DNA from 2 places in the Caballeronia sp. KNU42 genome. Region 2 is predicted to be linked to the other one. Evidence: predicted binding sites of a transcription regulator. Region 2 holds the regulator's gene; the other holds the start of a gene.
The links. Region 2 encodes FliA, which starts transcription of late flagellar genes. Its sites were predicted from a motif close to CTAAAGTTTNNNNNNNNNNNGCCGNTA; they were not measured.

Region 1: a site for FliA is predicted at 13,266-13,292, ahead of fliD (flagellar filament capping protein FliD). Genes of this name have one in related genera too.

What each region holds. Positions count from the first base shown of each region.
Region 1 is NZ_CM132390.1:1,133,005-1,148,432, reverse strand. Features, by position in the region: gene ACSOSP_RS36300 (ABC transporter permease) at 1-339, shown strand, start outside; gene ACSOSP_RS36295 (ABC transporter ATP-binding protein) at 352-1,695, shown strand; gene ACSOSP_RS36290 (class-II fumarase/aspartase family protein) at 2,224-3,582, opposite strand; gene ACSOSP_RS36285 (enolase C-terminal domain-like protein) at 3,597-4,763, opposite strand; gene ACSOSP_RS36280 (cation:dicarboxylate symporter family transporter) at 4,797-6,143, opposite strand; gene ACSOSP_RS36275 (GntR family transcriptional regulator) at 6,421-7,146, shown strand; gene ACSOSP_RS36270 (methyl-accepting chemotaxis protein) at 7,169-8,710, opposite strand; gene ACSOSP_RS36265 (GntR family transcriptional regulator) at 9,002-9,733, shown strand; gene ACSOSP_RS36260 (DUF2306 domain-containing protein) at 9,666-10,187, opposite strand; gene ACSOSP_RS36255 (hypothetical protein) at 10,366-11,421, opposite strand; gene fliD (flagellar filament capping protein FliD) at 11,465-13,069, opposite strand; gene ACSOSP_RS36245 (fructose bisphosphate aldolase) at 13,817-14,713, shown strand; gene ACSOSP_RS36240 (GNAT family N-acetyltransferase) at 14,811-15,428, opposite strand, start outside.
Region 2 is NZ_CM132388.1:2,855,667-2,871,094, reverse strand. Features, by position in the region: gene ACSOSP_RS12910 (Rieske 2Fe-2S domain-containing protein) at 1-806, opposite strand, end outside; gene ACSOSP_RS12905 (diguanylate cyclase) at 1,147-2,238, shown strand; gene ACSOSP_RS12900 (RNA polymerase sigma factor FliA) at 2,260-2,991, opposite strand; gene ACSOSP_RS12895 (nucleotide-binding protein) at 3,022-3,954, opposite strand; gene flhF (flagellar biosynthesis protein FlhF) at 3,947-5,680, opposite strand; gene ACSOSP_RS12885 (cysteine hydrolase family protein) at 6,232-6,900, shown strand; gene ACSOSP_RS12880 (DUF2877 domain-containing protein) at 6,917-7,807, shown strand; gene fdrA (acyl-CoA synthetase FdrA) at 7,946-9,502, shown strand; gene ACSOSP_RS12870 (oxamate carbamoyltransferase subunit AllG family protein) at 9,510-10,916, shown strand; gene arcC (carbamate kinase) at 10,936-11,895, shown strand; gene ACSOSP_RS12860 (allophanate hydrolase-related protein) at 11,960-12,352, shown strand; gene ACSOSP_RS12855 (cytosine permease) at 12,382-13,623, shown strand; gene flhA (flagellar biosynthesis protein FlhA) at 13,669-15,428, opposite strand, start outside.

The sequences.
Region 1 (15,428 bases), on a different replicon from region 2:
AATGACTACCGCGAGGTGGCCACCAACTTCCGCATTCGCGGCTGGCAATGGTGGCGCCAGGCCATGCTGCCGGGCATTTTCCCCTACTACGTGACAGGTGCGATCACCGCTTCGGGCGGCGCGTGGAACGCAAGTATCGTCGCTGAGTTCGTGCAGTGGGGCGACACCAAGGTGGCCGCGCATGGCCTCGGCGCTTACATCGCGCAGACCACCGCTGCGGGCGACTATCCGAAGATCATCCTGGGCATCGCCGTCATGTCGTTGTTCGTCACGCTTTTCAACCGCCTGCTGTGGCGCCCCATGTTCACCTTTGCCGAAGCCAGGCTTCGAGTCGATTGAGGATCCATCTCCATGCCAAATTCAGACTTCAACGTGGCGTCCCCCGTGACGCCGACGAGCCCTGCTCCACGTGCTACCCAGGAGATCCTGAACATTAAGGGTGTCTGCCGGGGCTTCAAGAAAAGCCAGGGCGACCTGCTCGTGCTCGACGACGTCAACCTCTCGTTGCGCGAGGGCGAGATCGTCGGATTGCTCGGACGCTCAGGTTCGGGCAAGTCAACTTTGCTGCGTATCATCGCGGGCTTGATCGAGCCGACCACCGGCGACGTCACCTATAAAGGCAAGCCGCTCGAAGGTCCCGCTGACGGCGTCGCGATGGTGTTCCAGACCTTCGCGCTGTTTCCGTGGCTGACCGTGCTTCAGAACGTGGAAGCGGGGCTGGAAGCGCAGGGAGTGGGCGCTGCGCCTCGACGCGAGCGGGCGCTCGCAGCAATCGACCTGATCGGGCTGGACGGTTTCGAGAACGCGTATCCGCGCGAGTTATCGGGCGGCATGCGCCAGCGGGTGGGTTTTGCGCGCGCGCTGGTCGTCGACCCGACGCTCTTGCTGATGGACGAGCCGTTCTCCGCACTCGACGTGCTGACCGCCGAGAACTTGCGTACCGACCTGCTCGACCTCTGGACGCAAGGCAAGATGCCGATCAAGTCGGTACTGATCGTGACGCACAACATTGAAGAAGCGGTGTTCATGTGCGATCGGATCATGGTGTTGTCGTCGAATCCCGGACGGGTGATCGCCGAGATACAGGTGCCGTTCAAGCATCCTCGCAATCGGCTGGATCCGGCGTTCAGATCGCTAGTCGATGAGATCTACGCCAAGATGACCGCGCGGCAATCCGGTGAGGCGACCAGGCAGACGCTTGAGTTCGGCAGCCGGTTGCCGCATGTGTCGACTAACTTGCTCGCCGGGTTGATTGAAACGCTCGCGGTGGCTCCTTATAACGGGCGCGCCGATATGCCGGTGATTGCGCGTTCGCTGCATCTGGAAGTGGACGATCTGTTTCCGATAGCGGAAATGTTGCAGCATTTGGGGTTCGCTGAATTGCGTGAGGGGGATATTTATTTGACCCCTTCAGCTCATGTGTTTGCCGATTTGGGTACTCATGAACGGAAGATGATGTTCGCCGAGCATTTGTTGAAGCATGTGCCTTTGGCTGCGCGCATCAAGAAGGTGTTGAATGAGCGGCCGGGGCATCGGGCGCCGCGGGTGCGCTTTGAGCAGGAGTTGGAGGATTTTCTCACCGATGGCGCCGCCGAGGACACGCTCGATTCAGTCATCAATTGGGGGCGGTATGGGGAGGTGTTTTCTTATAACGATCAAACCGAACTGTTCAGCCTGGAAGACGTGGAGTCCTGATTGATGCAGGCGATGAGGGGGTCGCTCGCGCCGGTGGACGGGGTTTAGGGTGGCGGGGGTTTGGAGTGAGTGGTGCGTGGTAGGTGCCGGGGGTAGCGGTCGGAGTCATTGCCGGGTTGCTGCTTTCGGCCTTAGCGGTCTGCTTGCCTTGGCTCATTTCTTTAGCACTTTTAGCCACTGCGCGTGGCGGCGCGTCATTTCTTTGTCCAAAGCGACAAAGAAACGAAGCAAAGAAAGCGCTTTCAAAACGCGGGCTCGTAAGTTGACCTAGCGTGCAGTTTTGGTGTTTTTGGCACCCCAAAAGCACGGTGCTCGCCAGAGCCACAGATGTGTGAAACCCTCCTTCTCCGAACACCGATACCCACACGCTTCGCCACCAGTGACTGAACCTGCCCAAGGTTCATCCCGCGCTATCCGCGTAAACCACCCTCCGAATTTGTACGCATACCGAACCACGTCGGCAACCCACCAAGAAACAAGGTTGCCAAGTTGTGTGAGGCCGTAACCCCCGAGCCTAGGGGCTGCTACCTATGCTTGCCCCGCCATCCCGTTCGCAACCGAACGCGCCATGTGCGCAGCAGCGCCAAGGTAATTCGCCGGGTCGGTCAGCGCTCGCAATTGGGCCTCTCCAAAGCTTTCCCGGATCTGCGGGTTTTCAATCAGCACGTCATGCAACGTCCGCCCACTTTCAATCGCAATGCGGCACGCGTCATAGACCACATCATGCGCTTGCTGACGCCCGATTGCAGGGGCAAGTCCCATCATCACCGCTTCCGCCACAATCAATCCACCCGTTAAATCAAGGTTCTTTCGCATCTTCTCACTGTCGACCTGCAGCCCGCGCAACATGAAGTTCGCCTGGAACAGCGCGCTCGCCGCAAGCAGGAAACTCTCCGGTACCGCGCTCCATTCAAGATGCCACGGACCAGTCGCACGCTCAAAGTCGTGCATCATCGCATCCAGCATCAGCGCCGCACGCTCACGAAGCATCTTCGCCGCCGCAAACATCAGTTCACTCGAAATCGGATTGCGCTTCTGCGGCATCGTGGAACTCGCACCACGCCCCGGGACAAACGGTTCCGCTACTTCGCCAAACTCGGAAGCCGCCATCATCATCACATCGAGTCCAATCTTTCCGAGCGACCCGCCAATGCTCGCCAGAAGAGATACAAGCTCATTCAAGCCATCGCGAGCGACATGCCATGTGATCTCAGGGTTGCGCAACCCCAGTTCTTCAGCAAGCAGCCTGCGCGTTTCCAACGCTCTTTCCGGATCACCCAAGGAAGCAAGCGTTCCGGCCGCACCGCCGAACTCGACCATCAGCGCTCGCGCCTTCGCCTGCTGAAGACGCTCCGCATGGCGGTTCAGTGCCGATAACCACACAGCCGCGCGAAATCCAAACGTTACCGGCAGCGCATGCTGCAAGTGCGTGCGCCCGGCCGTCACCGTATCGGCATGCTTGAGGGCCAGCTCGCGCAACGCCTCGCGCACTTCGTCCAGCTGCCTCTCGATGATCGCCATGCCGCGCGCGCACTGAAGCATCGTGGCAGTGTCCATGATGTCCTGCGTCGTCGCGCCCCAATGCAAATATCGGCCGGCGTCGCCGCACATCTCGCTTACCTGCTTGACCAGCGGCAGGATCGGGTAACCGACGATCTCAGTCTCATGGCGCAGCACGTCCAGGTCGAGCTTCGTGAAGTCCGCTCGTGCGGTAATCTCACGCGCGGCCTGCTCCGGAATCAGCCCGGACTTCGCCTGCGCCCTCGCAAGCGCAGTCTCCGTGTCGATGCAGCGCCGGAGATACGCCTCATCCGAAAACACCTCCCTCATCTCGGGCGTGCCAAACATGTCGCGGAAAAGTACCGAGTCGAAAACAGTAGTCGCCATTGCTCATTCCTCAATCAGTTTGCAAGGCGCGCAAGCCAGGGGCGCAGCGCGTCTTTTTCTTCAAGTCCAAAACCCGCCGCATCGGTTGGACGCACAAGTCCGCCGCCCACACCGCACCCGGCCGGATATCCGCCGAAAGGCTGGAACACGCCCGGATACGCTTCGCATCCACCAAGCTCCAGGCCAACGGCAATATGCAGGTTGATGAGGTGGCCACCGTGCGGGTAAGCCTGCGTACGGTTGAAACCGCGGCTCTCGATCAGCTCGATCATCCGCCCATATTCAGTCAACCCGTAGGCCAGTCCGGCATCCATCTGGAAGATGTCCTTGCCCGGCCGCATGCCGCCAAAAAGCGCGAGGTTTTTTACGTCCGGCACGGAGAACAGGTTCTCGCCGGTGGCGATCCGGCCCGCGTAAGCCTGCGCGACCTGACGATTCAAATCGAAGTCGAGCGGGTCACCAATCTCTTCGTACCAGCGCAGGTCATACGGCGTGATCGCCTCCGCATACGCAAGCGCGGTTTTCAGATCGAAGCGCCCGTTTGCATCGACTGCGAGACGTTGCCCTTCCCCCGCTACGGTCAACGCCGCTTCAATTCGGGCGATATCCTTTTCAAGGCTCGCGCCGCCAATCTTCATCTTGAACGCATCAAAGCCCAGCTCGCGATAAGCATTGAATTCGTCGACCAGACGCTGCGTGCTTTCTTCGGGATAGTAATAACCGCCTGCCGCGTAGACGTTCACGCCTCCGGTCTTCCCCTGTCTGCCGAAATGCCGCGCGATGGTGACGTGCGCCGGTTCATCCAGCAGCTTGGCGTTCAAGTCCCAGACGGCCAGCTCGATTGCACCAGCCGCTGCAGCACGGTCCCCGTGACCGCCAGGCTTCTCATTGCGCATGATGGTCCGCAACACTTTCTCAGCGTCGAAGCTTCGCCCCGACGAATCAAGCAAACTGCCAGGCTCCGCTGCCATGAGGCGTGGAATCATCCGGTCACGCAGGATGCCGCCTTGAGCGTATCGGCCGATGGAGTCGAACGCATAACCCGTGACCGGTTTGCCGTTACGCATCACGTCGGTCTCGAGCGCGACGAGCGATACATCATGCTCGGCAAAACTCACGAGGGCGTTCGCAACGTTTCCTTCCAGCGGGACGGATATTTCCCTGACCGCAGTGATACGCATGACTAATCCTCTAACGCTTTGAAAACCTTTAAATCAGATGACCTTGCCCGGAGCAGTGCCGAATACGCGCTGATACTCGCTGCGTGCGGCACTCTCATCGAACTCGCCGGTCGACCTGGCGATCACGAGCGTGGCCACGCTGTTACCCATTGCATTGCAGATCGAGACCGCCTGCGATGTGAATCGATTGATGCCGAAAAGAATCGGCAAGCCTTCAATGGGCAACATGCCCGATGCCGTGACGGTGGCCGCGAACACGATGAACGTACCGCCCGACACAGTAGCTGCGCCCTTCGACGTAATCAGCATGATGACAAGCAGGCCAAGCTGCTGATGCAAGTCGAGCGGCACGCCGTATGCATTGGCGATAAACATCACGCAGAGCGACATGTAAACCGCGGTGCCGTCGAGATTGAACGCATAGCCGGTGGGAAGAACCAGGCCCGTGGCCTGACGCGAACATCCAAGCCGTTCGAGCTTTTCGAACAGCCGGGGCAATGCGCTTTCAGACGAAGCGGTGGCGAACAGCAGGAAGATTTCGTCCTTGAAGTAGCGCAGGAACCGGAACACATTGAAGCCGTATAGGCGCAGCACGATGCCGAGCACGACAACCACGAAGAACGCGAGCGACAGATACATCACGATAAGCAGGTAGCCGAGCGAAATCACGGCATTCATGCCACTGCTTCCAATCGCAAAGGCGATCGAACCGAATGCACCCAGCGGCGCAAATTTCATGATGACGTCGACGAACTTGAAGAAGCAGTCGGACATCCGCGACAACGCATGCTCGACGCTGCCGCGCTGGTCCTGGTTCAACATCAGGACCGCTGCGCCAAAGCCTATCGAAATCACGAGGACCTGCAACAGGGAGCCGTTCGCAAACGCCCCCACGAAGTTGTCCGGAAACAACGTCAGCAGAAAGTGTTCAACGGAGATCTCTCCCGCCTTGCCGTATTGCGCGTGAGCGGCAGCCGCCGCTTCGGGACTCTGCGTGAGATGCATGCCCATCCCCACGCCGGACAGGTTGGCGATCACCATGCTCAGCGCAAGCGCGATGGTCGATACAACCTCGAAGTAGATCAGCGCACGCAACCCGATACGGCCGACGTTCTTGAGATCGCCCGCGGCAACAATACCCAGCACCACATTCAGGAAAACGAGCGGCGCGACGATCATCTTGATGAGCCGCAGGAAGATGTCGCCGAGTACCTTCATGTCCACCGCGAGCTTCGGGGCGACAAAGCCAAGCGTAATGCCAAGCACGATCCCGACCACGATCTGCACACCGAGCCGGGCGTAGAACGGCGTCTTTTTGCGCGCAGTCGCGGGCTCCGTGTCAGGGCCGTGGCGAGGTGCGGTCTCGGTATGAACAACCATGCTCTTCTCCTGGTTCAGCGGCTGCCCAGACATGGATCAGCTCGCTTAATATGTCCGTACTTGTTTTATATGTACGGACTATATTGGTGATTGGCATAATGGGTCAATCTCGGGTTTACCTTGATAAAACCCTTGGCGGATGACCGCGCGACTTAAGCGGCCCGTGCGCTTGGCAATGCGCGTGCTGCAAGCTAGCATTAGCGCGCCGCAGCACTGATGCGGCTTTGAAAAGCGGCGTCAAAAAAGCGGCTTGGAAACCAAAAAAGGATTGAACCAGATGAAACCCCGGTACGCCGAATTGGCAGAGCAGCTCATCCAGGCGATCGGCGACGGCACGTTCGAACTCGGCTCCGCGTTGCCTACCGAGCTGGACCTGTCGGCCCAGTACGGCGTCAGCCGTGCGACGGTGCGTTCAGCGTTGGAGCGGGTGCAGGAACTTGGCCTGATATCGCGGCGCAAGCGGGCCGGCATACGCGTCGAAGCGACCAAACCTCGCGTGGCGTTCGACCAGTCGCTCTCCAGCGTCGAAGACCTGATTCAGTTCGCGGTCGTCACCGAGCGACATGTGCAGTCGGTCACCGAAGTGTCGGCAAACCCGTCGCTCGCCGCGCAGCTGGGCGTGGCGACCGGCTCGCGCTGGCTCAGGACGGAAATGCTGCGGGTGGACCCCGCCAAGCCCGACACGCCGATCTGCTGGACTGACGTGTACCTCGAACCCACGTTAGGTGCGGGTATCAAGCGCGAACTGCGCAAGAGCACGGGCCTGATCTGCGAGATGGTCGAGCAGCGATTCGGCCGCGTGGTGAAAGAAGTGCGCCAGGAAATCCGCGCGATAGGTGTACCTGCTCGCATCGCGAAGCAGCTTATGACCGAACCGGACGGACACGCACTCGAGATTACGCGGCACTACGTCGATGAAAACGGCATTGTCTTCGAAGCGACGGTCAGCGTTTTTCCCGCCGACCGTTTCACTTACTCATTGCAGCTTCGACGGCACGATTGAGTGCCGCGATGCTCACTGAAAATCAGACGCGAAAGCGGACCGCCGCTTCGCGAAGAATCTGCGCCTGCTCAGCCAGCGACATGGCCGCTGCCGTGGTCTCTTCGACCAGTGCGGCGTTTTGCTGCGTGACTTCGTCCATTTGCGACACCGCGCGATTGACCTGTGCAATGCCGTCGCTTTGTTCCTTCGATGCGGCCGCCACCTCACTCATGATGTCGTTCACCCGCTGAATCGAGCGAACGATTTCGTTCATGGTCGTGCCCGCGGAGCCTACCAGGCCAGTACCTTCGGCCACGCTCACTGCAGCGCTGTCGATAAGCGCCTTGATCTCTTTCGCCGCGCTCGCCGAGCGCTGTGCAAGCGTACGAACCTCAGTTGCGACTACCGCGAAACCCCGGCCCTGTTCGCCCGCACGCGCAGCTTCAACAGCAGCGTTCAGCGCAAGGATGTTGGTCTGGAAAGCAATGCCTTCGATGGTGCCAATGATGGTCGCAATTTTCGCCGACTGATCGCTGATCCCCGACATGGTATCGACAACGCGGCCCATCATCGCGCCGCCGGTTTCCGCGACCTTCGCAGCCTCGCTTGCCAGGTGGCTCGCGGTGTTGGCGCTTTCGTTGTTCTGCCTGACAGTCGCCGTCAGCTCTTCCATGCTGGCTGCCGTTTCCTCCAACGCGGCGGCTTGCGATTCCGTTCTGCGCGACAGGTCTGCATTGCCCGATGCAATCTGATGCGTCGCTGTCGCCATGGACTCGCTGCTTGAGCGGACCGTCGACACGGTTTCACCAAGACCGCTTTGCATCGTGGCGAGCCCGCGCATCAACGTGCTCATCTCGTCGCGGCCATGCGCTTCAATACGCTGTGACAGGTCGCCCCGCGCCATGGCCGAGCATGCATCGAGCGCTTTGGCAAGCGGGCGCGAAATCGCCCGGTGCAGGCCGACGGCACTCGCCAATGCAACCGCAACCGCGAGGAGGAGCAGGATGCCGGAAGCGAGGCTGACGGCACGCAGCGTCGACTGGAACTGCTCGTAGTTGCTCGCCCCGTGTTGCATCAGGTAGTCGTTGAGTTCGTTCGTGCTCTTGGTCAGCGCAAGCGACAGCACGGGCATCACCGTCATCGTGAGTCGGTCTGCGGTGGCTGCGTCCCCGGTTTGCAGCGCCTGCAACGTCGGCTCTATGGCGCCCGCGACGAGACTATCGAAGGTCGCGGATACGTTCTCCGCCAGACGCTGCTCGCCGGCGCTCTTGGGTAACGCGAGATAACGCGCGTAAGCCGTGCGCGCCGGGTCGATGTAACTGCGCGCCTTCGTCACTAACGCCTGCACATCCGGCGCTTGCGGATGAAGCAGCGCGCGGTCCATTGAAACCCGCGCAATCGCCAGGTTGTATTTCATGTCGCCGATGGCAATCGCCGACGACAGCTGGACGGCATACGTGTCGTGCAGCGCGTCCTTGCCCGCTTTTGTTCCGTACTGGCCGAAGGCCGCCACAACCAGCAGAAGCGCAACGAGCAAGCCGAACGCGAGGGCGATGCGCGCCTTGATCGAAAAATTCGAGAACATGAAGGGTGACCTATTCAGGATTGGAGTGCGCAAGAGGGACGGGCGATGCGACCGACCGCTTGACGACACCAACTCACGACGCCGATATCAATATGTGATTACATATTGATATCGGTCGAAGTCGCTCATAACGCATAGGTATAAACCCTTATTCGATGAAACCCGGTGATTCTTTTTGGCACGACGAATCGCCGCAGCGTCAATGTAGGCAGGCCTGGCGCCTGGTCCGTCCCGAATAATGGCTCTGCTACTATTTCTGCTTCTTTCGAACGCCTGGTTTCGATCACGCACATGGCAAGTCCCCTTTATTCCCGGGTCGCACAGGATCTTGCCGAGGCTATCGGCTCAGGACGATATCCAGTTGGCGCGTTGTTGCCGACCGAGATGGAACTCTGTGAGCACTACGGAACAAGTCGTCCCACCGTGCGGCTCGCGCTGCAGGAATTGCAGGGCATGGGGCTGGTATCGCGGCGAAAGCGTGTAGGCACCCGAGTGGAATCGAGTTCCCCGTCGGGTGCTTACAGCCAGTCCGTCGCCTCGCTCGACGGCCTCGTTCAACTTGCTGAAGATCAGGAGCGCGTGATCAAGGCGGTCGACGAAATCGTCGCAGACCGGGCGCTCGCGCGCGAACTCGGATGCACGCCGGGAAGCAAGTGGCTGCGCATGCAGATACTGCGTCTGGACCGCAAAGGCGACACATTGCCGATCGGATGGACAGACGCGTATGTGGACCCCGCCTTCGCGGATATTCCGGCGCTGTTGAAGGAGTCGCCGACGAAGCTGGTCAGCTCGCTCATTGAATCGAAGTTCGGCAAACGGGTGGCGGAAGTCGAGCAGACCGTTCGCGCGATCTCGCTCTCCGCCGAGCTGGCGGAGAGCCTGACCGCGGAAGAAGGCATGCCGGCATTGAAAATTATTCGTCGATACCTCGACAACGCGAACGAAGCGTTCGAAATCACGGTGACGGTTCACCCGGCCGACAGGATGCAGGTTTCAATGCGGCTTCGCCGCGACCGTCCGTAAAGAGACTGACCCGGCGAGATGCATCTGCGTTTGCCAAAGGGATGGCCGAAACGCGGGCCGCTGCTGCTAAAGAGATGCGCGCGGACCACCCTCCGAGCATGACGTTCAGCGCACGATGCGGCGTCACGACCGCAGCCACACCCGCGACCACAAGCCCGATGAACGATCCGCGCATGGCGGCTACATGTCCTCTGACGTTACCTTGCCGAATAGCCCAGATTGCACGCACGAGGCTAAGCGCGGTCAGCACCGCGAGGCTGTGAACCCATGAAAGCTGACCGTGGTTCAACTCCCGGATGCCGAACGAACTCAGCACGGTGACGAACATGGCCGCCACCCATACGCGGCCCGTCAACCTGTGGCGCGCAGCGCCCTTTCTCAACAGCAGTATTGATGCTCCGAGCACGAGAGACAGGACGGCCGCGGCAATATGGACGGCTATGACGGTGCGCATGCGGGACTCCCTGCAAGACGCGTGAACGCAATGCAAGGAGTCTGTGCGGCAGCTTCGTTCTTTTCGAGCCGCTTGCGACGAAGCCTGCGAATCCTGTCGCGAATGGCCGGTAAATGAGCGCGAGGCGTGTGGGCTGTTTTTTTGTTAGCGCAATTTTCACGGCCCCCGCTTGATTTGCTTAAGGATGAAAAGCGGCGCTGCGAGCGCTGCGTCCCAACGCGCTTTCTCCAACATTGCCCGCGCCAAAAGCATTCGTGCTGCCGGTGTATACGCCGCTGCCATTGATGTTGATATTGCCCGCCGCGTTTGGCCATGCGTGCTCCAGCCAGTCGCTATCGGCATTCCCGGCATTCCCGGCGCTCGCGCGTGCGAAGACCGGGCGATGGACATTCGGCGTGCCACCGTACAGGTACGGCTGCCCCAATTGCACGACCGCAACCGCCCCTGGATTACATCCCGCCTGCACGACGATGCTCTCTTGCGTGAACGCGCCCGCGGTACCCAGTCCGGCAGCAACGCTGCCGCCCACGTGTACCGTGTCGCATACCGACGAGGTGAATATCACCGCGTTCGCGGGGATATCGACGTCAAGAAGTTCCGTGCCGCCCACCGTCACGCTGGCGAGCGGGCCTGCCGCGAGAACACCGTCCTGCACCGGTCCTGTCTTGATGAAGTCGATCTTCAGCGCGAAGCCGGTCAGATGCCTGGCCTGGGCCGTCAGCACGACCTTGTACGGTACTGGACGAGGAGCGTCATCGATCCCGGCAAAGCTGCCGCCGCCCGCGCTCACGCGCATGCCGACGCCCGCAACACTCGTGGGATACACGTCTTTCAAATCCTGCACCGGTGCTTCGGAGCGGCTCAGCCGAACCTCGAGGGTGTTAGCCTCGCCCGTGCAGACGAACGGAATATCCTGCAACGCGGCGACCCGCACCGAGCCCAACACGTCACCTACAGTCAGGCTGGACAACGCGGAGATATTGACTGAAGGCAGCAAGATGACGGGACGCGCCTTGCCATCGCCCGGAACGCAACCGGCGTGAGCGAGCGGCGCGCCGCTGAAGCTCGCGGCGGCCAGCACCGAGAGGTATCGACATGCTCTAAAAACAAGCCGCAGAAGTGCTCGCGTATTCATCACGTTTTCACGGCCTTGCGCCGGTCCTTGCATCAGGTCGCGAAGCGCGTGCATCGCCATGATGCGCGCGCTTTGCGGGCCTCGGTTCGGGTGTGTCATTGTTGGATCTCGACTGATCGCTGCGCCATCACTGCGTGGTCAATCAACCGCCCTTGCCTTTCGCGAGCGCACCGGCGCTGTTGGCGCCGCCGAACAGTTGCGTCAGGTACTGCGAATTCTTGTTCATCGTCGCCATGACCGTGTTGAGCGCCGTGAACTGCGACTGGTATTGATGCGTGAGCTGGGCCGAGTAGCTCGCCAGGGTGTCTTGCTGCGTGCTGATGCCCTTGAGGTCCGCGTTGAGCGGGTCCTGGTTATTCGCGATCAGGCCGCGTTCGCCCAGGAATCCGTTCAGGCTCTTTGTCATCTTCGCGGCCACGCCGGTCGTCGAATTGAACAGGGTCGCCACCCCCGCCGGATTGCTTGTCAGCTCGCTGGAAATCTTCGCGTTGTCCGCCGTGAGGGTCGCGTCCTTGTTCAGCGTAATGCCGATAGCGCCGAGCGAAATATTGGAGCTGCCGTTCTTGACGCCGCCGCTGACAATACCCGCGAGCGTGCTCTTGATCGTGTTGAACATCGCGTTGCCAAGCAGCGGGCCGCCTTGCGCGCCCTTGGCTTTCGAACTGTCGAAACCGGCAACCTGGCTATAGGTCGTGACCAGGGCGTTATAGAGGTTGACGAAGTTGTTGATGGCAGTCGATGCCGACGTGGTGTCCTGCGCCACGGTCAGCGTCTGCGGCGTGCCGGCAGGCGCGCCAATGGCCGCCGCGGTGAGGTTCAGCGTGACGTCCTGGATCGCGCTCGTCACCGTGTTGCTTGAACTCGTGCCGGCTGTCCCGTCGATGGTGAACATGGCGTCTTTAGCTGCTTCGGTCTGCGTCCACGGGCTCGTGGCGGACACCGATGCGATGGTCGACGGGTCCGCGCTGCTGGCGCCGGCCGTGGACGATACGCCGAGACTGGACAGGCCCGCATCGTCGGTCACCGTGCCCACTGAAACACCAATCGTGTTCGATGCACCCGTGGCCGATGAACGCAAGATCAGGTGCGCGCCATCCGTGCCCGTCACGACAGTTGCCGTGACGCCGGGATTGCTCGACGACCCGTTGATCGCGCTTGCAATGCCGCTAACGGTGTTGTTCGCCGACGTGACGTCGATGCTCATCGACTTGTCTCCGACCGAGACGTTCATCGTGCCGGTGCCCAGTGCGGTTGTCGCGCCGAACGCTGCCGACGACAACGTCTGCGCGCTGGCAATCTGCGTCACCGCGACCGAATAGCTGCCCGTTGCCGCGCCGGTGGTGCCGCTTGCCGTCAGCCCCGTGCCGTCGGTCGTCAACTTGAACTGCCCAAGGGCGGTACCGTCCGCGAGCGGCGCAATGCCCGCCTGCAACGCCGACAACCCGGCCTGCAAGGCGCCGATTGCCGAGAGCTTGGTGTTGTCGTTCCTCTGTTGCGCGATCAGCGAGCCGGTCTGGCCCGCCACCTTCGCGTTGACAAGGCTCGTGACCAGCGACGACACATCCAGTGACGCGTTGCCCGTCGAGCCGCTGATGACGGACTGCGCGGCGGACGCCCTGGCCGAGGCGGCGGCAGCCGTCGTGTCGGCCGCGCTCGAGATGGCGTTGGCCGAGGTCGCGGGGGCCGAAGTCACCGGGGCCGGGGCGGGCACGCTTGAGGCGCTGGACGCGCTGGAAATCGTCGACATTAAAATGCTCCGTACGTCAGGTTTGCTGTTGAGGCTGGATGAAAATCGCCCGCTGAAGCCAAGCCTCAGGAGAGCCTCAGGGGACCGTTAAGTGATGCGATGCGGCAGCCGCACGTTGCCAGGGCTGTGCATCGTCTATTCGCGCAGTCATGGTTGCGCACTTCCGCCAAGCGTGAAACGCCGAGCAACACGCGGCTCCCGCAGGTTCTTTCCAAATCTTTAAAAAGATTTCCACGCGTGGGTGCAGGCCGGTCGAGGTCGCGAGTGCCCGACGACGCTATCTATCGGTAATGTGAAAGAGGCCCGCAGAAATATTCCGGCCGGCTCGGGCAAGGCCCTTCTTCTCTCGCGTCCCGCCGGCTTTTTTTGATTTTTATTTCAATATTTTTTCACGGAGCTTGAGTACGATCTCTGGTGCGCCCGACCCTTGGCGGACCAAGCCATGGGTTCTCAGCAGTTTTTATCGAGGCATCGTTCTTGCGGGTCAAGGACCGTTTCACGACCCGCCCGCAGCGCGGCCCGGCGAGCGGGCTGGACGATGAGGGTTCGTTTCTGCAAATCGCCATGCAAGCGCAAAAACGCAAAAAACTTGCGGCTTTGAGAGCGGCAGCAATCGATCACGGTTTGTTTGTTTTCGAACCTCATCCGCCAATCCAGTACACTTATTGAATTGAAAGCACTGGTTCTGACAGGCAATCCTGGTCAGGGTGTTTGACGGTTTCTGATAGTTGAGAGGGAGAAACGTACGTGGCTAATGACAAGATGCTGGAGCAGATGAGCAACAAACCGGGGTTTATCGCGGCCCTCGACCAGAGTGGCGGATCCACCCCCGGCGCCCTGAAGGCGTATGGAATTCCGGAGAGCGACTATAACGGCGACGCCGAGATGTTCAAGCTGATGCACGAAATGCGGGTACGCATCATGACTGCACCCGCGTTCACCGGTGAGAAGGTTGTGGGCGCCATTCTCTTCGAAGCCACCATGGACGGACAGGCAGAAGGAAAGTCCGTGCCGGCCTTCCTGTGGGAAGACCGTGGCGTGGTTCCTTTCCTGAAAGTGGACAAGGGGCTCGAAGCGGAAGCGAACGGCGTGCGTCTGATGAAACCGATCCCGGGGCTGGATGCGCTGCTCGAGCGGGCGGTCAAGCTCGGCGTGTTCGGTACGAAGATGCGCTCGGTTATCGACCATGCGTCGCAAGAAGGAATTGCGGCCATCGTCAAGCAACAGTACGAAGTTGCCGCGCAAATCCAGGCGCACGGTCTTGTGCCGATCCTGGAACCCGAGGTGTCGATCAACAGCCCGGACAAGGCTGCAGCGGAAACCATCCTCCTGGCTGAGCTGCTCAAGGGTCTCGATGCATTACCCGATGGCAGCAAGGTCATGATCAAGCTGACCATCCCCGACGTGGCGGATTTATATCGTCCGTTGATCGAGCACCCGGCTGTCGTACGCGTGGTGGCGCTTTCGGGCGGCTACTCGCGGACCGACGCGTGCGCGCGTCTCGCGAAGAATCACGGCATGATCGCCAGCTTTTCCCGTGCGTTGATCAACGAACTCAAGAAGCCGATGAGCGACAGCGAGTTCGACGCAACGCTCGCAACGGCTGTCAATGAGATCTATCGGGCCTCGGTTGAAAAGGTCTGATCAATAAATTGCAAGCCGGTTGCAAGCGGCTGGCAGAGCAGGTTTTGAAGCAGTGTTTGATACAGGCCGCACTCGAAGCATGAGTGCGGCCTGTTTGTCATGCCGCGCGAGCAACGCTCGCTTGCGGCAGTTCAAGACGGCGCGACCACGTGGCGAGGTGGCGGAAAGCGACGGGCGGTTTGCACAGGATTGCGCTGTCATATTGCTTGCCCGCGAACCTGACGAAGTCGTCGATCCGGAAGCCCTGGCCCCGGTAGAAATCAATCAGATGTGCAGCGGGTTGCGGGGTATCGAGCGCAAGCTCCGCGTAGCCGCGAATGGCGGCCCAGTGATCCGCATAGGCCAACAACGACTTCCCGATCCCCCTGCTCTGATAGGCAGGATCGACGCCGAACTGGCGAACGCTCGCAACATCATCCCGCCGATAAAGCGCACATACCGACCCGGTATCCTGTGCGTAAAGAGTCATGGTTCCGACCAGCCGTCCGTTGCATACCGCGACATAACAGTCGCCGCGCATGGCACGGGCGCGAGTAACCAGCGCGGACTGGTCAACGCACGTGCAGTTGAGCCCCATCGCACCAAGCCGCGCGAACGAACGGTGCAGCATGTCGGTCAACTCATCGAACGAATCGCACGCCGGGTCAAAGCGCCTCAGTACGACGCTGCCCACGCCACGATGAACGTAGCTGATACGCGTGTGATTCCTGATTGC
Region 2 (15,428 bases):
TGCAACGCGCCCGCACCGTGCTGCGCCGCTTTCGACAAACTCGCCACCAGCGGCCGTTTAACTCGATACACATAGTCAATATCCACGCCCTCCTGTCCCGGCAACCCAGCGGGTTGCCAGAACCGGCACTGCCGCGCTTCAAGCCCTCCCTCCGTTTCAATCACTTCGTAATCCTGCACTTCTGCGTGCGATGCATCGCCGAGAATGCCGGTATGCACGAACGGGAAGTGCGCCATATCGAGGAAATTCTCGACCACGCGCGGCGCCGATGAACGCACTATCTGCGCCGCAAGATTGATCCGGCGCACACCGGGCGTGTCGTACTCCGGAAAGAAATCAAGCGGACGCGAGGGCTCGCCGAGGCACGTCCACACCACGCCGTATTTCTCCTCCACGCGATACGTCCGCGCGCAAGCGCGCTTCGCGGGGCGTATCGAAGAATTGGCGGGAATGTGGATGCATTGGCCATCGACGTCATAGCGCCAGCCGTGATACGGGCACGCAAGCAAGCCGCCCGTCACCGAGCCCATCGACAACTGCGCTCCACGATGCGGACAACGGTCGCGCCAGACGTGGACATCGGTGGAAATATCGGGCTGCGCTGCCGGATCGTCAGATACCGATGCGTCGCGCCAGACCACCAGCCGCTCCCCTGCCACCACAAACCCACGCAATTCCCCGGCGGGCACATCGGCGCTATTACAGACAGGCAGCCATTCGCCGAGCAGCGCGGCATCGGGCACGGAGTGGGCGTCATCGGCAGCACTCACGCTGCCAGCGGAAGAAGCAAATTCAGAGGGTTGCATCGGACGTCGAAAAACCTGCTTAGTAAATAACGATCAACTAACGATCAACCAACCCGACAAACATCGATTCGAAATGAAGCCGGACAGAACCGCAAGCCGCCAAAACACCCTAACGTGCTGAATGCATCCCGCTCCGTTCGAAATCGATCGCAACAAGTCAGCATTAATCAGCCATGAATCTAGCCGATTCGTGCGCTTTTCGGTCACTTTTCAACGACGCAGTACGATTGCAATTCTGCAACACGCAGGCACTGTAGAAAAACGGCAGAAAAACTGCAGAAAACGCGGCATCGATCAGCACTTCGGCATCACCTTCGACATCACATCAGGGAGATTCAGAATGGGGCAGGCGAAGGACCCCTTGCACCGGCAGCGCGGTTACGTGTGGTCGCCGCATCACGATCCGGAAAAAGAGCAGGCGACGCTGCGAGTCATACTGGGCGGCCTCGCAGCGGCAGTCTACGGTGTGCTGGCGTGGTTCGATCCGACGCCCGCCGCCATCGCCAGTTTCCATGCGCTCGCGCTCTGCCTGATCTATGGCGTCGCGACCCGGCTAATCATCAGCAAAATGCAGCGGCAGTCGGATCTGCGCCTCGCTTGCACAACGGTCGCCGATCAGGTCCTGCTCACCGTGGTTCTCGGCGCCGGAGGCGCGCTCACCTTGCCCATGCTGTGGGCCGTTTTCCTTTTTCTGATCGGCGCGGCCGGGCGTTACGGCAAGCGCACGCTGGCGTTGTCGTGTGGAACGGCGCTACTGGGTATCGTCGCGTTGTCCGTCCTGCAGCCCTGGTGGATGATCAATCAGCTCGCGGCGCTCGGGATTGGCCTAAGCGTCCTTGGGGCATCGATCTATCTCGCGGTGCTGATCGGCCGCCTGGGCAGCGCGAACCGCGACCTCGCGTTGAAGGCCGGTACCGATCCCCTCACGGGCTTGAGCAACCGCTACATGCTGGAACAGACCATCGGCCGGGCGGTGATGGCGATATCGACGGGACAGGAAGGCGCGACCGCGCTGCTGCTGATCGATCTCGACGGCTTCAAGGAAGTCAACGATACCTACGGCCACGAAGTCGGCGACGTCGTGCTGCAAACTTTCGCGGCGCTGCTGGCAAGAAGAGTAAGAACCACCGACACAGTCGCGCGCCTCGGCGGCGACGAATTCGTCGTACTGGCGCGGCACGTGACCGGCAACCACGCCGTGCAGACGGTGGCGAACGGCGTACACGCGGTGCTGGCGGAAATGAAGTCGGTGCAGGACCGGGTGATGAATGTATCGGCGAGTATTGGCGCGTGCCTGATCTCGCCGGACCTGAGCCCCGGTTACACGGATATTGCCGCGCTGATGCGCGCAGCGGATCGTGCAATGTATCGCGCCAAGGCGCGAGGCAAGGGCCAGACAGTATTCGCCGACAGCGCGGATTTCGAAACCTGAACTACGTTTATCTGCCGGGGCTCAAGCTTCCACGCCCGACCAAGCCTGTTCCCGCAACTTCGCCCGCAGCCGTGCAACAGCCTGGCTATGCAACTGGCACACACGCGATTCGCTGACTTCCATCACCGCGCCAATTTCGCGCAGGTTCAAGCCCTTCTCGTAATACAAGCTCATCAGCAGCTTTTCGCGTTCCGGCAATTTATCGATGGCGTCAACCAGCGCCGAGCGCAAGCTGCCGTCGAGCAACGCGGACAGCGGGTCGGCTTTATCGACGCAATAACGGTCGAGAAACGGCTCGTCATCGGAAGACCGGTCGAAGTCTTCGTAATAGATCAACTGGCTGCCATGCAGATCCTGCAGCATGGCCTGGTATTCAATCAGCGGCATGTTCAGGTGCTCGGCCACTTCCTGTTCGCTCGCGGACCGGCCGAGATGCTGCTCGACCTTGTGCACAGCGGACTCCACTTCGCGCGAGGTCTTGCGCATGCTGCGCGGCAGCCAGTCGTTGGCGCGCAACTCGTCGAGCATCGCGCCGCGAATCCGCTGGCTGGCGTAGGTCTCGAACTGAGCGCCCTGATCTTCCTTATAGCGGCCGGCCGCATCGAGCAAGCCGATCATGCCGGCCTGGATCAGGTCGTCCAGATCGACGCTGGCCGGCATTTTCGCCACGAGCTGCAGTCCGAGCCGGCGCACCAGCGGCGCGTAGCGGGTCAGGACTTCCGACTGTGACAGTTTTCCCTGGGCGTTATACATCGCATTCACCTTGTTCCTTCTCTTGCGGCATCACACGGACGCGGGACTGCTCATCGCGCGCTGCATCAATGGCGTTTCGGCGCGACGTACCGCGCCGGAGTTGATCGAACGCTCTACCTCTTGCTGCGTTTCCGCTCGCAAGGACTGCACGGGCCATTCAAACTGCGACGCTTGCGGCATCGGCCAGTACTGCAATTCAGCGGCAATCTGCCGGTAATCCCGGGCCGCTGCCGTCGCCGGGAATGCTTCCACCGCGCAACGCGACAGCTCGTGCGCCCGCGCCACGCGCGGATCTTCAGCCACGCAGCCCGCCGGCATGAGCTGCACCGCGAGATAGCGGCCGGCGACGCCCGCGAGGTTATCGAAAGCGATTTGCGCATCGGCGCCGTTCTTCACGTGATTCACGACGACCCGGAACCGCCCGATAGCGTGTGCGTAATGCAGACGCTTGATGCAGGCGTACGCCTCGGTGATCGCGGCAGGCGCTACGCGCGTCACGATCACGAAGTCGTGCGCTTGCACGGCCAGATTCGACAACGCGCCGCTACGGTCAAGCTGGGTATCGATCAGGACCACATCGGCGGGTCCGTCGAGCAGCACCCGGCAATGCGCGGCGTCCTGGCTGATGCGTTCGTCGCGAGGCGCGGCGATCACCGAAAAGCCGAACGGCGTGCGCGTGACGGCGTCCTGCAAGAAACGCTTGCCGGACAACACGGCGCCCAGCGCGCCGTTGTCGGGCACCTTCGCCAGCCGGCTCACCGACAACGCGTTATGGCGCTCATCGATTACCAGCACATCCTTACCTTGCGCGGCGAGCGCGCAGGCGAGGTTGACGACCGTCGAGGTATTGCCGGTTCCCCCCAATCCACCTGCCGGGGCGCCGCACACCGCCACGACCCGGGAGCCGTTGCGTGTCAGCAGACGGCGCAAGCCTTCAGCCTGATCGGACACGAACTTATCCAAAGTGAACCTCATGCAGTTCGGTGGAAGCGCGCGCTGAGAGCGCGGACAGGAGCGGCGGCACATCATCGTCTTGCGGCACGAACGGCGAGCCGTCGCGCGGGATGCAGAAGGCGCTTTTAATCAGGAAACGCTTGGTCGCGACGTACAGGTTTTCCGGCACCTTCTGACCCGTCGATACGTAATGCACGGGCAGCTTGTAGCGGATCACGGTGTCGAGTACGCCACCCAGGTTCGTGGCTTCGTCGAGCTTGGTCAGGATGCAGCCCGCGAGCGGCGCCTGGTCCGGATTGCTCTGATAGGCCTGCACGACTTCGTTCAACGTATCGCCGTGGCTGGTTGCGTTCAGCAGCAGCAGGCGCTGCACCGGATGGCCGGCGCCGCACAACATGGCGATGTGATCGGAGACAGTACGGTCGCGCTGGCTCATGCCAATGGTGTCGATCAGCACGATGTGCTTGTTACGCAGTTCCGAAAGCGCGAGTTGCAGGTCGCTTGCGTCTTTCACCGCATGCACCGATACCCCGAGGATCTTGCCGAAAATACGCAGTTGTTCGTGCGCGCCGATCCGGTAGCTGTCGGTGGTGAGCAGCGCGACCTTGCTGGCGCCGAAGCGCATCACGCAGCGCGCGGCGAGCTTGGCGGTGGTGGTCGTCTTGCCCACGCCCGTCGGGCCCATCAGCGCGAAAACGCCGCCGCGGTTCATCATCGATTCTTCGCTGTCCATGACGGGCAGGTTGTTCTCGAGCACTTGCTGGACCCATTGCATCGACTCTTCGGCTTGTTCGATCTCCGGCATGTTGTCGATCAGCAGACGGACCAGCTGCGCTGAGAAACCGGCCGCGAACAGGCGCTTGGTCAGCGCGGCGTGATTCGGGCTGCGGCGCTGGCGATCGCCCCACAGCAAGCCGGCGAAGTGCTCTTCCATCATGCCGCGCATCGACGAAAGTTCATTCATGACGGTGTCGTTCACGACTTGCTCCATGCGCGTGCGGATGGCTTCGGTCACGGCTGCAGCGGCCGACGCCGGCAGGCCCGCGAACGCGCCTTCCTGCATCGAGCTGGCGGTTTGGGCCGCCGGGGTTTGGATTTGGTGCTGGGTTGCTGCGTGCAGTTGCGCGGTTTTTTGTTCCGCCCGGCGAGCGGCGGCTTGCGCTGCTTCGCGGGTCCATCCGTGGGCTTGCGCGGAGTCCTGCGGCGTGACGGTCACGGGACTGCCCAAGCCCTTCGCAATTGCGGCTGACGCGCTCAGCGTGCGTTGCTGCGCACTTTCAGCCGCTGACTGAGCTACCCGGCGCGCATGCTCGATCAGCCAGGGATTCGATTCGGCCATCGTGCGCGACGTGTCGTCCACTTGCGCTTCGGGCTCCATATCATCCAGCGGTTCGGGATTGGCGCCGAATACCGATGAAAAGACATCGCCGCTTGCGTACGCGTTCGAACCTGAATTCGAATTCAGGTGAGACGGCGCGTGGGACTGCAATTGCGGTTGCGAATGTGACTGCGAATGTGACTGATTCCCGGCCGACTCCCGCAGTTTCATCTCGCGATGCTGGGCGGCGGCTTTCGGGGAGATCTTCGCGAGATCGCCGTCAGCGACCGCGACGATCTCGACGCTGCCGTCTTCGGTTACCCGATTCGACAGCACGACCGCATCGGGGCCCAGTGCTTCACGGACGAGCCGAAACGCTTCACGACTCGTGGCACCGATGAATTTGCGGATGTTCAATTTATCCCCCGATGAGCTCGCGCTCACATTGATCTGTTGCGGTTGACCGGTAGCCCCTGGTTTTGAGCGACGTACCGTTTTCCAGTGAATGAATTATTGCAAGGGTGGCTGGCGGGCCATCGGCTGATAAGAGCCGGGAAAGCGGGGTAATTCGGGAGATCGATGGCGGGGGCGGCGCACGGGCTGCATCGCAGAGGTGCATGCCGGATCAAACATCAGACAATTGCGGTGATGTGGGCCGCGACTGGATCAAAAACTTCAAGAATCGTTTCATTACCCGTTGTGTTATTCCGCCGCAGGGCCGTGATGATTATTTCGCGTGCCGCTTTATTCTCGCGCAACACAGTGCCGGCTGGTTCGTGATAATAATTATATTAAGTTTTTGAAACGACTTTAATCAACCATGGAAATCGATGAACAATGGTTAAGTCGATGAAATATCTATCGTCCATCAAGCCGAACCTACCTATAATAAATCGAAGGACAATTCAAATAAATTGCAATAGCAGAGCAGGCATTTCACGTCCTGACATTAATCAAGGAATATAAAAATGGCTCAAAAACTATTTCACGCACAACCGTTCCCGCTCCCGTTTGATTCACGCACGACAGCATTGGTCATGATCGACATGCAGCGTGATTTTGTTGAACCGGGAGGCTTTGGCGAGGCATTGGGAAATGACGTCTCCCTGGTGCGCAGCGCGATTGTCCCGTGCGGGAAGGTGCTGAAGGCGGCGCGCGACGCGAAGCTGCTGGTCATCCATACGCGTGAGGGTCACCGCGCCGACTTGGCCGATTGCCCGCCCGCGAAACTGACGCGCGGCGGCAAGACGTTCATTGGCACCGACGGCCCCATGGGCCGCATCCTGGTCCGCGGCGAGGCAGGGCACGACATCATTCCCGAGCTGTATCCGGCGGTGGGCGAACCCATCATCGATAAACCCGGCAAGGGTGCGTTCTATCAAACCGACCTGCAGCTGATCCTGCAAAACCACGGCATCAAGACGCTTATCGTGTGCGGCGTGACTACTGAAGTCTGCGTGACCACCACGGTTCGCGAAGCCAATGACCGCGGCTACGAGTGCATTATTCCGGCGGATTGCGTCGGATCGTACTTCCCGGAATTCCAGAAGTCGGCGCTGGAGATGATCAAGGCGCAGGGCGCAATCTTCGGCTGGGTGGGCGACGCCGCGGCCATTGTCGACGGCCTGCGTGGCTGACAACAGCCGGACAGCCATGGCGCGCCTCCTCACGTTCCCGGTGTGCTCGGTGGGTTATATGGCGGAGCACGGGCCACGCGAGACGCAGCGGTTCTGGGTTCATAGCTGCTTTCAGCACGCCATGAACATGTCGTCGGCGAGTGGCGAATTGCTGACCTTGCTGAGTCCACGCTACCAGAACCTGCCCACGGCGATCAGGCTTGCCACGCCGCCTGGCTGGGATTGGCGCCATCAGGCGCATTCCCGGGAGCCCATCACGCTCGAGAACAACGAGTTGCGCGGGACACTCTGGCGCGCCAACCTGGACCGGGCGCCATGCTGGCGGCCCGGAACGGAGCGGGTGCAGGGCGGCCATTCGCCGAACGCGCTGCTGACGGCTTATCCGTTACTGGCGAGCCAGTTGCTGGAGTACTGCATGGAGCGCGAGGTCCGCAGCAACCTGCAATTGCTGCCGGGCTGGCCGCCGGGTGGGCGCATACCGCGCCTGAACCCCGGCGACGCAAAGGCGGAGTTGGAAAGCAGCGTCTCGGAACTGATTGGATACGGCGCAGGCCTGACGCCGGATGGCGATGACTACCTGCTGGGCTATCTGGCGTCGTTATGGCCATGGCAGCATCTCGGCGTCATATCCAACCATTTGAAACTATTGCGTCCGGCAATCAAGAGTCAGCTTCACCGGACCACCAGTATCAGCCGGCATTATCTCGCGCTCGCGTTGCAGGGACATTATTCACAGTCGATTGACCATTTGACGTCTGTCCTGATTCACGGAAGCACGCCGGCGGAAATAAAACTTTCGGCAATCAACGTCATGAAATTCGGCTCGTCCTCTGGCGCAGATTGTCTTGGAGGTTTCCTGCACGGAATAAGAGCGCTTGGAAAAGTGCAGCTGAAAGAAATGAACTGATCTTTAATATGGATTAGCCGAAAACGATTATCGAGTTAATCAGATTGATGGCACCCGGCGCGTGCAACGCCGGGTTCGCCAGGCGAGCACTCGGCCGAAATCTGGACCAGGCAAGTGTAACGATTACCGGAAGCTGAAATGAGCATAAGAACCAAAGTCTTCAAGAACATGTATCAGGACTCCGTTTCCCTGATGCAGATATCCGCGCACATCTCGAAGCTGGCTGGCATCGAGCAGGCGTCGGTGGTGATGGGAACCAGCACCAATCTGGCGCAATTGCGCGATGCGGCGCTGGATGACGGCTGCACCGCCGGGCCGAACGATCTCGTGATCGCGGTACGCGGCGAGATCGCGGCGTGCGATGGCGCGCTCGTTATTGCGGAAGAGCGGTTGAACAGCAAGCCGGAGGAGTCGAGCGGCGACGGCGTGCGTCCGCCGCCGCTCGCCAGCCTCGAAATGGCAGTGGAACAGCAGGCGGCATCGAATCTCGCCTTGATCTCGGTCCCCGGCGATTACGCCGCCGCCGAAGCAATCAAGGCGCTGCGGTTGGGGCTCTCGGTCATGCTTTTCTCCGATAACGTCAGTCTCGCCCACGAGCGCGCAATCAAGACGCTCGCGGCTGAGAAAAACCTGCTGGTGATGGGCCCCGATTGCGGGACGGCCATCATCAACGGGATGCCGCTGGGCTTCGCCAATGTCGTCAAGCGCGGGGCGATCGGCGTCGTGGCGGCATCGGGGACCGGACTGCAGGAAGTGACGTGCCGCATCGACCAGTTGGGCGCCGGGATTTCGCAGGCGCTCGGCACGGGCGGGCACGACCTGCACGAATCGATTGGCGGGATCTCCATGTTGTACGGTCTCGATGCGCTCGCCGCCGATCCCGACACCCAGGTGATCGTGCTGATCTCCAAACCGCCGGCGCCAGTCGTCGCGGAAAAGATCCTGGCGCGGGCGCGCGCGGCGGGCAAGCCGGTCGTCGTCAACTTCCTGGGCGCGCGGCCGGAGGACATGAACGTGCCGGGCATCATCCCGGCGTACACCCTGGCCGATGCCGCCGGCTTCGCCGTCGCGTTGCTCTCAGGCGCCGCACTGCCGGCAACCGTAGCGGAGATCAGCACGCCGGACGCAGGCCGTCTCCACGATTACAGCCGTACATTGCGGCCCATGCGGCGCTTCATTCGCGGCGTGTTCGCCGGTGGCACGTTTTGCTACGAGAGTCAGTTGTTGTGCCGGGAACGCGGCTTCGCCGCGTCGTCGAATACGCCGGTTGCGTCCAACAGCAAGCTCGACGATATCTGGCACAGCACGGGGCACACACTCGTCGACATGGGCGATGACGATTTCACGCGCGGCCGTCCGCATCCCATGATCGATCCCACGCTGCGCAACCAGCGGATCCTCGCGGAATTGAACGACGCGCAAACCGCCGTCGTGTTGTTCGACCTCGTGCTGGGTTACGGCGCATCGACAGAACCCGCCCGCGAGTTGCTGGAACTGATCGAACACGCGCGGCTGCAAGCGGCGGGTCAGGACCTGCCGGTGCTGATCTCCCACGTCTGCGGCACGCAAGCCGATCCACAAGTCAGAAGCCGTCAGGTCGATACCTTGCGCGAAGCCGGCGTACTCGTCGCCGGCTGCAACGCGCAGGCGGCGCTCTGGGCGAGCCACGTTGCCCATCTTCAGGCGCAAAAATAACGGGACCATGATGAACACGCTATTTCAACAGCCACTGAACGTGGTGAACGCAGGCTTGAGCAGTTTCGCCGATAACCTGGCTCTGGCCGGCGGCGACGTTACCGATCTCCGCTGGCAGCCTCCCGCTCTCGGCGATGTAGACGCGGGACTCGCTTTGGCGTCGCTGATTCGCCATCCGCTGGTCGACCAGGCTAACGAGCAGGCGTTCCAGCAGTATCTGGCGGCCCAGCCCGTCCTCGTCGATGTCATGAGCGCCTCGCACGCGATAGGCGCAATGGCGCATCGCAAGCTGATCCTGCACTCGGGGCCACCAATCGAGTGGGCCGATATGTGCGGACCGGTGAAGGGCGCGATTGTCGGCGCGATCCTGTTTGAAGGATGGGCGACGACTCACGAAGCGGCCGAGCGGTTGGCGGCGGATGGTGCGATCGACTTCGAGCCATGTCACCACTATCAGGCGGTCGGCCCGATGGCGGGCATCATCAGCCCGTCCATGCCGCTGTGGGTGATCGAGAACAAGACGAACGGCCGGCGGGCCTTCAGCAACTTCAACGAAGGGCTCGGCAAGGTGCTGCGTTTCGGCGCCAACAACCACGAAGTGCTGGAACGCCTGCACTGGATGACCCAGGAGCTTGCGCCGGCATTGAAGGCCGCGTTGAAGGTGCTGGGCGAACTGGAGTTGAAGCCGCTGATGGCGCAGGCGCTGCACATGGGCGACGAAGTCCATAACCGCAACGCGGCCGCCACCGGCCTCCTGATCAAGCGCCTGATTCCCGCGTTGCTATCGACCGGATTGCCGATCGAGCGGATTCAGCGCGTGACCGAGTTCATCGTCAGCAACGATCACTTCTTCCTCAATCTTTCGATGGCCGCGTGCAAGTCCATGATGGACGCAGCCCACAACGTGCCCTTCAGTTCGATGATCACGGTCATGGCGCGCAACGGCGTGAACTTTGGCATCCGCATGTCCGGCACGGGCGACCGGTGGTTCCAGGCGCCCGCGAATCCGGTCGAAGGTTTGTTCTTCCCGGGCTACGGAGTGGAAGACGCCGCAGCGGACCTCGGCGACAGCGCCATCACCGAGACGGCCGGCGTGGGCGGCTTCGCGATGGCGTCATCGCCGGCGATCGTCAAGTTCGTGGGCGGCACGCCGGCCGACGCCACCAGCAACAGCCGTCGCATGCAGGCGATCACGCTGGGCGGCAATCCTGCGTTCACGCTCCCCGCACTGAATTTCGCGCCGACCGCTGCGGGTATCGATGCGCGCAAGGTGGTTGATCGCGGCATCCTGCCGATCATCAATACCGGGATTGCGCACAAGCAGGCGGGCGTCGGGCAGATCGGCGCGGGCATTACCACGGCGCCGATGCCGGGTTTCATCGAAGCGATTCGCGCACTCGCCGAATACGTTTAAACCACACGGGACACGCAACATGACCAAACCTCTGGCAATTGTCGCGGTCGGCGGCAACGCGCTGATCCGCGACGATCAACACGATAGCATTCCTGATCAATACGACGCGGTCGTCGAAAGTGCCCGGCACATTGCCGACATGATCGAGGCCGGATGGGATCTGGTGCTCACGCATGGCAACGGACCGCAGGTCGGTTTTATCCTGCGCCGCTCAGAACTTGCCGCTGAAGAAGTACGTCCAGTGCCGCTGGACTACGCCGTGGGAGACACGCAGGGCGCGATTGGCTACATGTTTCAAAAGGCGTTGAGCAACGCGCTGCGCCGCCGCGGGATTCATCGGCCCGTGGTCACTGTCGTGACCCAGACGCGTGTTAGCCGCGACGATCCGGCGTTCCTCAATCCCGGCAAACCGATAGGCGCCTTCCTCGATGAAGCCACCGCGCGGCAGCGGCAAAAGTCGCTCGGCTGGACGCTGATGGAAGATGCGGGACGGGGCTGGCGCCGGACGGTGGCGTCGCCCAAGCCGCTGGAGATCATGGAGCGCGAAGTGATCGCGACGTTGCTTGCGCAAGGCTGCGTGGTGATCGCGTGCGGCGGCGGCGGTATTCCGGTTTTAGTCGATGAGCACCACCAGATTTCCGGCGTGGAAGCGGTCATCGACAAGGATCTGGCGTCGGCATTGCTCGCAGAACAACTGGGCGCCGATCTGCTGCTGATTCCTACAGGCGTCGAACAGGTGGCGATCAATTTCGGCAAGCCGGATCAGCGCTGGCTCGACACGCTAAGCCTGGCCGAAGCCCAGGAACTGATCTCGCAAGATCAGTTCGGCGCCGGAAGCATGTTGCCCAAAGTGGAAGCCATCATGCAATTCGTTACCCACAGCCGATCGAAAGGCGGGCACGGCAAAGGCTTGATTACCAGCCCGGAAGCGATCAAACGTGCGCTCGATCGCAAGACCGGAACGTGGATCACGCAATAGTCGCCCAAGTTGTGTGCATTTTATTTAGCAATACCAATTTTTATTGAAGAATGAAGGCGAAAAAATGAAGAACACTACGTTGCTGGCCGTCAACGGCACGCTCATGCGTGGGCTCGAACTGAACGGCAACATGACCGCGGCGGGCGGCGTGTTCCTGCGTGAAGATCACACCGATCCGCATTACCGGCTCTGGAGTATTGGCGACCGGCATCCGGGAATGATCCGCGTGGCGACGGGCGGAACGTCGGTCGCGCTCGAGATCTGGGAACTGCCGCTTGCCTCGTTCGCCGCTTTGTTGTTGAGCGAACCGGCAGGGCTGGCGATCGGCAAGGTGACGCTTCGCGACGGCAGTCAGGTGTTGGGCGTGCTGGCCGAACCCTGGCTGGTTGAAAACCAGAAAGACATCACCGCGCACGGAAGCTGGCGTGCCTATACCGGTCATACACACACCGCCTGATCGCCTGAAAACCTCCAAGGAACACTTGTATGCGCAACACTGACGAAGGCCCGAATACGGCGCCCGGGTATCGCATCGCCATGATTTTATTGGGCATTGCCATTACGCCGGTTTTGCTCTCGTCCTCCAGTCTTGGAAGCCAGTTATCGAGCCTGGCGCTGATCAAGGTGGTGGTCATCGGCGGCATTATCCTGACCATCCTGTCGGGCATCACTATTTGTGTCGGCGAGAAGGCGCGGCTGCCGACGTACGGCATCGTTAAATATCCGTTCGGCGAAAAGGGGGCGATCGCCATCAACGTCCTGCTCGCGATCAGTTTGTTCGGGTGGATTGCGGTGACTGCCAATATGTTCGGGCATTCGGTCCACGATCTGCTCGCGCAACAGGGCGTCGAGATTCCCGTACCCCTGCTGGTTGCTGTGGGCTGCGTGATTTTTGTGGCCGCGACGGCTTTTGGTTTCGAACTGCTTGGGAAGGTCGCTCAGTTCGCCATACCCGTTATCGCGTTGATGCTCTGTTACTGCGTGTATGTCGCGGCTCACGGCATGGTGCCGGTGCCAGCCGATTTCACCGATATGAATACCGGCGTGGCCGTTTCCACCGTCGTCGGGACGATCATTGTGCTGGTGGCTACGCTGCCTGATTTCGGCAGCTTCGTTCACGATCGCAAGCATGCATTGATTGGCGCGGTGCTGACGTTCCTGATCGCTTATCCGTTGTTGTATTGGGCGGGGGCAACGCCGAGCGGGATATCGGGGAAAGCTTCCTTGCTCGGCGCCATGGCCGTGTTCGGCGCCGTATTGCCGGCCGCTTTGCTGCTGATCTTTGCGACCGTGACGGGGAATGCCGGGAATATGTTTCAGGGCACGCTGGTCGTGTCCACCTTGTTCACGCGATTTCCCAAGTGGCAGATTACGGTGGCGCTGGGTGTGCTGGCGATGATTGTCGGCAGCATGGACATCATGGCGTGGTTTATCCCGTTCCTGCTTTTTCTGGGCATCGCAACGCCGCCCGTGGCCGGGATTTATATCGCAGACTTTCTGCTGTATCGGCGAGGCGGGTATGACGAGCGGCTTCTCGCGACCGATCCGCAGGTGAAGTTGCTGACGTTCGTTGCGTGGATCATCGGATCGCTGGCCGGGTTCATGACCGTGAAGGGTGTGTTTTCCTTCACGAGCATCCCTTCGCTCGATTCGATTATTGTCGCTTGCGTTTGTTACGCGATTTTCAGCCGGTTCGCACGCGTGCGCAGCGTTGCTTCCGGGACCTGAATCAGCGCATTGATATACGCTCGCCACGCGATGTGGCGGGCGGTTTTATCCTTGCGCCCCAATTAGATTCGTCACCTTGACGTTCCGCGTATCCGGCACTTCTGCATACGACAGCACCTTCAACTGCGGCAAGCTTCTTCGCAGGAAACGAGCGAGCATGGCGCGCAGCGAATGCTGCACCAGAAGCACCGGTGGTAATCCCATGTTCTGCTGACGCAGGATCGCATTCTGCGTTGAGTTCAACAGCGTCTGCGCCAAGCCCGGTTCCAGTCCGGGATTCGCGCCTGTCTGCAATGCCTGCGACAACACGCGCTCCAGATTCGGATCCAGTCCCATCACCTGCAACTCGCCGCTCCCCGGATACCACTGCTGCGTGATCGCGCGGCCGAGCGCCAGACGCACCGCCGCGGTCAGGTCGTAGGCATCGGATATCTTCGGTGCATGTTCCTGCAACGCGTCCAGGATCGTGCGCATGTCGCGGATAGGAACGCCTTCTTCCAGCAAGTTCTGCAGCACCTTCTGCAAGGTGGTCAGCGCGAGGGTCTTCGGCACCAGGTCGTCGGTCAGCGAAGGCGTGTCCTTGCCAACGCGTTCCAGCAACGCCTGCACTTCCACTCGACCCAGCAATTCAGCGGCGTGCGTCACGACCAGATGGTTCAGGTGGGTCGCCACGACCGTGCTGGCATCGACCACGGTGTAGCCGTAGACCTGCGCCTGTTCACGCAGGTTTGTATCGATCCACACCGCCGGCAAACCAAACGCCGGATCCTGTGTCGGATTCCCCGGCAACGTTGCGGAAACCTGCCCCGGGTTGATCGCAAGCCATTGGCCCGGGAATGCTTCCCCTACGCCCACTTCGACACCCTTCAGCGCAATCCGGTAACCATTCGGACGCAATTCCAGGTTGTCGCGAATATGAATCACCGGCGGCAGGAAGCCGATTTCCTGCGCGAACTTCTTGCGAATACCCTTGATCCGTTTCAACAACTCGCCGTCCGCGTTCCGGTCGACCAGCGGGATCAACCGATACCCCACCTCGAGCCCGAGCGGATCGATCATCGCGACGTCGTCCCAGCTCGCTTCAGTATTTTCGAGCGGTGCAGCGGCGGCAGGCACGACATCCGTGACCAGGGACGCTTTCTTCTTCGCTGCGAGGCGCTGGTTCATCGAACGCGCGGCGTACACCAGGCCGCCGCCCAGCAGCAAGAATGCAAAATGCGGCATGCCGGGAATCAACCCCATGATGCCGATGATCACGCCGGTAATCATCAACACACGCGGGTTGTTGAAGAGCTGCCCCGTCAACTGCGTGCCGATATCCTCTTCGGTCGCCACGCGCGACACGATCACACCGGCCGCCGTCGAAATGATCAGCGAGGGAATTTGTGCGACGAGGCCATCGCCAATCGTCAGCAGCGTGTAGTTCGTGGCCGCGTGCGCGAAGTCCATGTCGTGCTGGAGCATCCCGACAATCAAGCCGCCCACGATATTGATGATCATGATCATCAAGCCCGCGATTGCATCGCCGCGTACGAACTTGCTGGCGCCGTCCATGGAGCCGTAGAACTCGGCTTCCTGCGCGACCTGCAAGCGGCGCTTGCGGGCCTGGTCTTCGTTGATGAGGCCGGCGTTCAGGTCGGCATCGATAGCCATCTGCTTGCCCGGCATGGCGTCGAGGGTAAAGCGTGCGCCCACTTCGGCAATCCGCCCCGCGCCCTTCGTAATCACCATGAAGTTGATGATCATCAGGATCACGAACACCACAATACCGACCGCGAAATTCCCGCCCACCAGGAAGTGGCCGA